2 regions of the Variovorax sp. LARHSF232 genome follow, and region 1 is predicted to be linked to the other one. Evidence: riboswitches for the same ligand, from Rfam matches in the RefSeq annotation. Region 1 holds a riboswitch; the other holds the start of a gene.
The links. A riboswitch is a leader RNA that binds a small molecule or an ion and turns the genes downstream of it on or off. The one in region 1 is predicted to bind glycine.

Region 1 (3,395 bases):
ATGGCGGCTTCATCTTCCGCGTCGATGCCGATATGGCGGGCAATGAACTCTTCGTGGTTCTCGAGCTCGCGAAGCGTGGGCGTGGTGGGGGGCGTCAGGGCGGAAGAAGAAGTCGGCATGGCGGACAGCAGCAAAAGGTGGGGAGCAGGCGGCAGGCCGATCAGGCTGCGGCGGAGAATTTCTCGTAGCTGGTGGCGTCCATCAGGCCGTCGAGCTGGCTCGGCTCGGCCAGCTTCACCTTGAAGAACCAGCCGGCACCCATCGGGTCGCTGTTGGCGAGCGAAGGGTCGGCGCGCAGCGCCTCGTTGACTTCGACGACTTCGCCTGCGAGCGGCATGTAGACATCGGCCGCGGCCTTGACCGACTCGACCACGCCGGCCACCTCGCCCTGCGCATAGTCGTTGCCCACCTGGGGCAGGTCGACGAAGACCACGTCGCCCAGCGCGTCCTGCGCATGCTGGGTGATGCCGACGGTGGCGTTGTCGCCGTCGACGGAAACCCATTCATGGTCTTTGGTGTACTTGAGAGTCATGCTTGGCTCCAGATTGAAAATGAAGAGAGGAAGGAGAAATCTATCCGCGGTAGTAGCGGGTCGGAACAAAGGGGAGGGTGCTGACTTCCATCGGCACCGGCTTGCCGCGCACGATGGCCTGGATGCGGGTGCCGGGCTCCGAGAAGGCGGTGGCCACGTAGCCCATGGCGACGGGCCGGTCGGCCGTGGGGCCAAGCAGGCCGCTGGTCACCTGGCCGATGGCCTTGCCTTCGAAGGACTGCAGCTCGCTGCCCTCGCGCACGGGAACGCGTTCCAGCGCAACCAGGCCGACGCGCTTGCGCGTGAGGATCTTCTGGTCCACATGGCCGGCCAGGTCGGCCGACACGGCCAGCTGCGCCAGGATCTTGTTGGCGCCCGGAAAGCCGCCGGCGCGCGCGCCGCCGTCGCGGCGCACCTTCTGGATCGCCCAGTTGAGCGAGGCTTCCACCGGCGTGGTGCTGGTGTCGATGTCGTTGCCGTACAGGCACAGGCCCGCTTCCAGCCGCAGCGAGTTGCGCGCGCCCAGGCCGATGGGCAAGACCTCGGGCTGGGCCAGCAGCAGGCGCGCCAGCGCCTGCGCCTGATCAGCCGCCACGGAAATCTCGAAGCCGTCTTCGCCGGTGTAGCCGCTGCGGGTGGCAAAGGCAGGAATGCCGCCGATCTGCACCGCGCCGCCGGTCATGAAGACGAAGCGCTCGATGCCGGGCGACAGGCGGGTGAGGGCGGTGACGGCCTGCGGGCCCTGCAGCGCGAGCAGGGCGTGCGCGGGCATGGGCAGCACGGCGCAGCGCTTGCCGATGCGCGCCTGGATGTGGGCGATGTCCGCCGCCTTGCAGGCGCCATTGACGATGACGAAGAGCGAGTCGTGGCCTTCGTTGAAGAACATCAGGTCGTCCAGGATGCCGCCTTCATCGTTCAGCAGCAGGCCGTAGCGCTGCTTGCCGGGGGCCAGGCCGATCACGTCGACCGGCATCAGGCTTTCGAAGGCGGCGGCGGCGTCGGGGCCTTGCAGGCGCAGCTGGCCCATGTGCGAGATGTCGAACAGGCCGGCGGCCTCGCGGGTGTGCTTGTGCTCGGCCATCAGGCCGCTGGGATATTGAACCGGCATGGAATAGCCGGCAAAGGGCACCATGCGCGCGCCGAGCTCCACGTGGAGCGGGTACAGCGGGGTCTTGAACAGTTCGTCGGATGCGGCGGTCAAGGCGCTTTCTCCAATAGGGGCAGTCGAATTCCATGGCGCATGCCATGGGCCACCCCTGCTGTCCGCTTTACCTGAGAGATTCGCCCCACGATCGGGGTTTGCTCCTTCGGTGGGTGCCACGCCTTGTACGGCGTTGCACCTCTCTCCAGCCGGGAAACGTCCTGCAACAGCAGGGCGCCTTGTCAGTCCTTTTGCCTGAGCGTTCGGGCCCTCTCTCGGAGGTCCTGCGCCTTCGGCGGCCCCGTCATCGAATGCGGGGCTCTCTCCTGACGCCGGAAGTGTAAGGGATGGCCGGGCCCAGCGTGGCGCCGGCGCTGCCGGCAAAATGCAGGCTGGCGCGGCCCGTGTTGGCAGCGTCCGCTCTTGGCCCATCAAACCCTCGACATGACCACCCCTTTCGATTTTTCCACGGCCAGCGTGGCCGAACTGGCGCGCGCCGACGCGCGCCGCGCCCTGCAAGAAGACGTGGGCGCCGGCGACCTGACCGCCGCCCTGGTGCCGGCCGGCCGGCGCGCCACTGCGCGTGTGTTGACGCGCGAAAACGCGGTGCTCTGCGGCACGCCCTGGGTCGAGGCCGTGCTGCAGCAGCTGGAGCCGCAGGCCAGGCTGACCTGGCAGCGCAGCGAGGGCCAGCATTGCGAGCCCGGCCAGACCGTGCTGACCATCGAGGGCGAGGCCCGCGGCCTGCTCAGTGCCGAGCGCACCGCGCTCAACTTCCTGCAACTGCTGAGCGCGGTGGCCACCCGCACCGCGCAGTACGTGGAAGCCGTGCGCGGCACGCGCGCACGCATCGTCGACACCCGCAAGACCTTGCCGGGGCTGCGCCTGGCGCAGAAGTACGCGGTGGGCGTGGGCGGCGGCACCAATCACCGCATCGGCCTGTACGACGCCATCCTCATCAAGGAAAACCACATCGCCGCCGCCGGTGGCGTGGCGGCCGCACTGCGTGCCGCGGCTGCCGCAGGGCCCGCTGCCAAGTTCGTGCAGATCGAGGTGGAAACCCTGGACCAACTCGAGGTCGCGCTGGCCAACGGCGCCCGCATGGTGCTGCTGGACAACATGGATCTGCCCACCCTGCGCGAGGCCGTGCGCCGCAACGCGGCAGCGGGCGACGCGGATGCGCGCGCCGTACTGGAGATTTCCGGCGGCGTGACATTGGAAAGCGTTCGCGCCCTGGCCGAGACCGGTGTCGACCGCATCTCGATCGGCGCGCTCACCAAGGACGTCAAGGCCATCGATCTGTCGATGCGCTTCGTGGGGCTGTGAGCATGTCTTCTGCTGACGCATCTTCCGTCATCGTCGAAGTCGATTTCGAGCAGCCGGCCGGCACCGTGTGCAACACGCGCCATGCCTGGGCCCGCGTGCCGGTCGAGCCCACGCAGACCGAGCGCGCCGCACTGAAGGAGCGAATCCGCCGCCTGCTGGCCGAGCGCAACGCGGTGATGGTGTCGCACTACTACGTGCACCCCGACCTGCAGGACCTGGCCGAGGAAACCGGCGGCCTGGTCGGCGATTCGCTGGAGATGGCGCGCTTCGGCCGCGACCATGCGGCGCGCACGCTGGTGGTGTCGGGCGTGCGCTTCATGGGCGAGACGGCCAAGATCTTGTCGCCCGACAAGCGCGTGCTGATGCCCGACCTGGATGCCAACTGCTCGCTCGACC
Region 2 (3,395 bases), on a different contig from region 1:
CGGCTGCGTGTCGGCTTCGTCGGCGCCATGCTCTATCGCGGCTTGCCGCAGGCACTGCGCAAGTTCCAGCTCGAGCATGCTGCCGTGAAGGTGACCTTGGCCGAACTCAATTCGCGCGAGCAGATTGCCGAGCTGCTGCACGACCGGCTCGACGTCGGTTTCGTGCACACCAGCCGCATGCCGGCCGAGCTGGCGCATGTGCTGCTGCTGTCCGAGCCCTTCGTCGCCTGCCTGCCCACTGCGCATCGGCTGGCACGGCGGCGCACGGTGGATCCGGCGCAGCTGAAGGGCGAGCCCTTCGTGCTGTTCGCCCGCAGCGTCTCGCCGGACTATCACGAGCGCATCCTGGGCATCTGCGCCGACGCGGGCTTTGCGCCCGAGGTTCGGCACGAGGTGCGCCACTGGATGTCGGTGGTCTCGCTGGTGTCGCAGGGCATGGGCGTGGCGCTGGTGCCCGATGCCATGCGCCACGCAGCCCTGCGCGGGGCCGTGTTCCGGCCGCTGGAAGGCGAGGCGGCGCGCTCGGAAGCCTATTGCGTCTGGCGCGCCGGGCCGGCCAATGCGGTGGTGCAGGGCTTTCTGCAAGCCGTGCGCACGGGCCGGCCGGTGGTGGCCTGAATCAGGCCGGCATCAGCCGGCCAGCCGCGGGTGCCGGCATGCCGGCAAAAGCGAAATCCACCTCGGGCGCGAGCCCGCTCACGATGCGGGCGATCGACTTGCCCGAGCCGCAGGCATGGGTCCAGCCCAAGGTGCCGTGGCCGGTGTTGAGGAAGAGGTTGGAAAGCTTCGACTTGCCGATGATCGGCACGTTGCTCGGCGTGGCCGGCCGCAGCCCGGTCCAGAACTGGGCCTGCGTGGTGTCGCCGGCACCCGGGAACAACGCTTCGACCCGGCGCACGATGGCTTCGCAGCGCACCTGGTTGAGGTCGCGGTCGTAGCCGTTGAGCTCGGCCGTGCCGGCGATGCGCATGCGATCGCCCTGGGCCGAGGTGTAGCGCGAGAAGACCAGCTTGAATTCGTCGTCGGTCAGCGAGGTTTCATAGGCGCGGCTGGCGTCCTTCACCGGCAGCGTCACCGAGTAGCCCTTGGCCGGGTAGATCGGCAGCCGAATGCCCAGGGGTGCAGCCAGCAGCGGGCTGAAAGAGCCCATGGCCAGCACGTAGGCGTCGCCGCGGATGCGCTGGAAGCGGCCGGTGGCGTCGGTCACTTCGATGTGGTCCAGCCGCCCGCCAGCTTCCCGCAACGCGGTGATGGTGTGGCTCATCAGGAACTGTACGCCCTTGGCCTGGGCCAGCTTGGCCAGCTCGCGCGCGAAGGCGTTGGCGTCGCCCGATTCGTCTTCTGCGGTGTAGGTGGCGCCGGCCAGTTGCGGGCGGATGTGGGCCAGCGCTGGCTCCAGCGCCACCGCCTCGTCGGCCGAGATCACGCGGCGCTCGCAGCCCAGCTGGCGCATCTGTTCGGCCGGCGCCAGGGCGGCATCGAACTCCTTCTGGTTGGTATAGAAGTGCAGGATGCCCTGGCTGCGCTGGTCATAGGCAATGCCGGTGTCGCGGCGCAGCTCCTGCAGATTGCCGCGGCTGTAGGTGCCCAGGCGCACGATCTGCTCGATGTTGTGGCGAGTGCGCGCGGGCGTGCATTCACGCAGGAAGGACAGGCCCCACAGCCACTGGCGAACATCGGCCCGCAGGCGAAAGAGCAAGGGGGCGTCTTCCTTGCCCAGCCATTGCAGGAGCTTCAGCGGCGCACCGGGGTTGGCCCAGGGCTCGGCATGGCTCACGGAGATCTGGCCGCCGTTGGCGAAGCTGGTTTCGGCGGCCGGGGTGCCCTGCCGGTCGATCACGGTCACTTCGTGGCCGAGTTTCTGGAGGTAGTAGGCCGAGGTGGTGCCGAGCAGGCCGGCGCCGAGGACGATCACGCGCATTGCAGTACCTTTCGAAGGTGCAGCGCTTGAACGACAGGCAAATGCGTGGATGCCATCGGGGAGCGATGGGCAACCGGAACGCACGCGAATGCCGTCCAAGTTGCCGCTCCCCCTGTCCTTGGTACCTGAGAGATTCATCCGCTGCACCCGCAGCGGACTTGCTCCTTCGGTGCGTCGCGCGCATGTTGCGCGACGGCTCTCCAGACGGCTTTTTCAGTATCTGCAGTACGAGGCCCCTCTTGACTTGGGGCCGACCTGAGCGTTTATGGGAGTTTGCGCCTTCGGTGGGGCATGGATGCCCGCTCTCCTGCAGTGGGCGAATTCTAGTCGCAAACTATCATCGAACGCGCGAAGAGACATGCACGAGATAGGCAGATGAACAAGGCATTCACCAAGGAAAGCGACACCGACGATGAGGAAGACGGCGCATCGCTGCCGTCCATTCCCGCCGGCACCCGCAACTACATGACGCCGGGCGGCTTCGCCCGTCTGCGCGCGGAACTTCTGCAACTGATGGACGAGGAGCGGCCCAAGGTGGTGGAGGCCGTGCACTGGGCCGCCAAGAACGGCGATCGCTCGGAAAACGGCGACTACCTCTATGGCAAGAAGCGCCTGCGCGAGATCGACCGGCGCATCCGTTTCCTCACCAAGCGGCTGGAAATCGCCGAGGTGACCGACCCCTCGGTTCACCACGGCCGCGACCAGGTCTTCTTCGGCGCCACCGTCACCTATGCCGACGAGCACGGCGAGGAAAACAGCGTCACCATCCTGGGCATCGACGAAGCCGAAAGCAGCCAGCACCAGGTGAGCTGGATCTCGCCCATCGCCCGATCCTTGCTGAAAGCGCGCGAAGGCGACGTGGTGAAGCTGGTCACGCCCGGCGGCGTGCACGAGATCGAGGTGCTGGAGGTGCGCTACCCGACGCCTGCTTAAGGCGCAGGCACGGTGCGCACGGCGCTCAGCACCGAAGGCGTTCGCCGCACCGCGCGAAGCACCGCGTCCAGGTGCACGCGGTCGCGCACGGCGATCACGAAGCGCAGGTCGGTCGAGTCCTGTGGCACTTCTTCCGACATCTCCACGTGGGTGATGTCGGCTTCGGCGGCCGAGAGCGACGCTGCCACACGCGCCAGCACGCCCTTGTCGTTGCGCACGGTGATGATGACGCCGGTCTCGAAGGTGCGCACCGGCTCGTCCGCCCATTCGACCGCGAAGAAGCGCTCGCTGTCGCGATAGCGCAGGCGCTGGCCGACGCCGCATTGCTCGGTGTGGACCACCAGGCCCTCGCCATGCCCCAGGTAGCCGACGATCTCGTCGCCCGGAATGGGACGGCAGCACAGGGCGAAGCGCACCGAGGAGTTCTCGCTGCCATCCAGGGTGACGGCGCCTTGCGACACCGTCTCATGCGCGGTGAAGCGTTCGCGGCTCAGCATCAGCGCGTCCGGCTTCTCGCCGCGCTCGCCCAAGAGGGCCATCA

Region 2: another riboswitch for glycine. It lies ahead of ACIPRI_RS11370 (D-amino acid dehydrogenase); the one in region 1 lies ahead of gcvT (glycine cleavage system aminomethyltransferase GcvT).

The regions. Positions count from the first base shown of each region.
Region 1 covers NZ_JBIXJS010000009.1:89,832-93,226, forward strand. The annotation lists gene gcvP (aminomethyl-transferring glycine dehydrogenase) at 1-119, opposite strand, end outside; gene gcvH (glycine cleavage system protein GcvH) at 161-532, opposite strand; gene gcvT (glycine cleavage system aminomethyltransferase GcvT) at 573-1,733, opposite strand; glycine riboswitch at 1,782-1,892, opposite strand; glycine riboswitch at 1,907-2,012, opposite strand; gene nadC (carboxylating nicotinate-nucleotide diphosphorylase) at 2,118-2,999, shown strand; gene nadA (quinolinate synthase NadA) at 3,002-3,395, shown strand, end outside.
Region 2 covers NZ_JBIXJS010000003.1:534,674-538,068, forward strand. The annotation lists gene ACIPRI_RS11365 (LysR family transcriptional regulator) at 1-618, shown strand, start outside; gene ACIPRI_RS11370 (D-amino acid dehydrogenase) at 620-1,921, opposite strand; glycine riboswitch at 2,024-2,135, opposite strand; gene greB (transcription elongation factor GreB) at 2,297-2,854, shown strand; gene ACIPRI_RS11380 (RelA/SpoT family protein) at 2,851-3,395, opposite strand, start outside.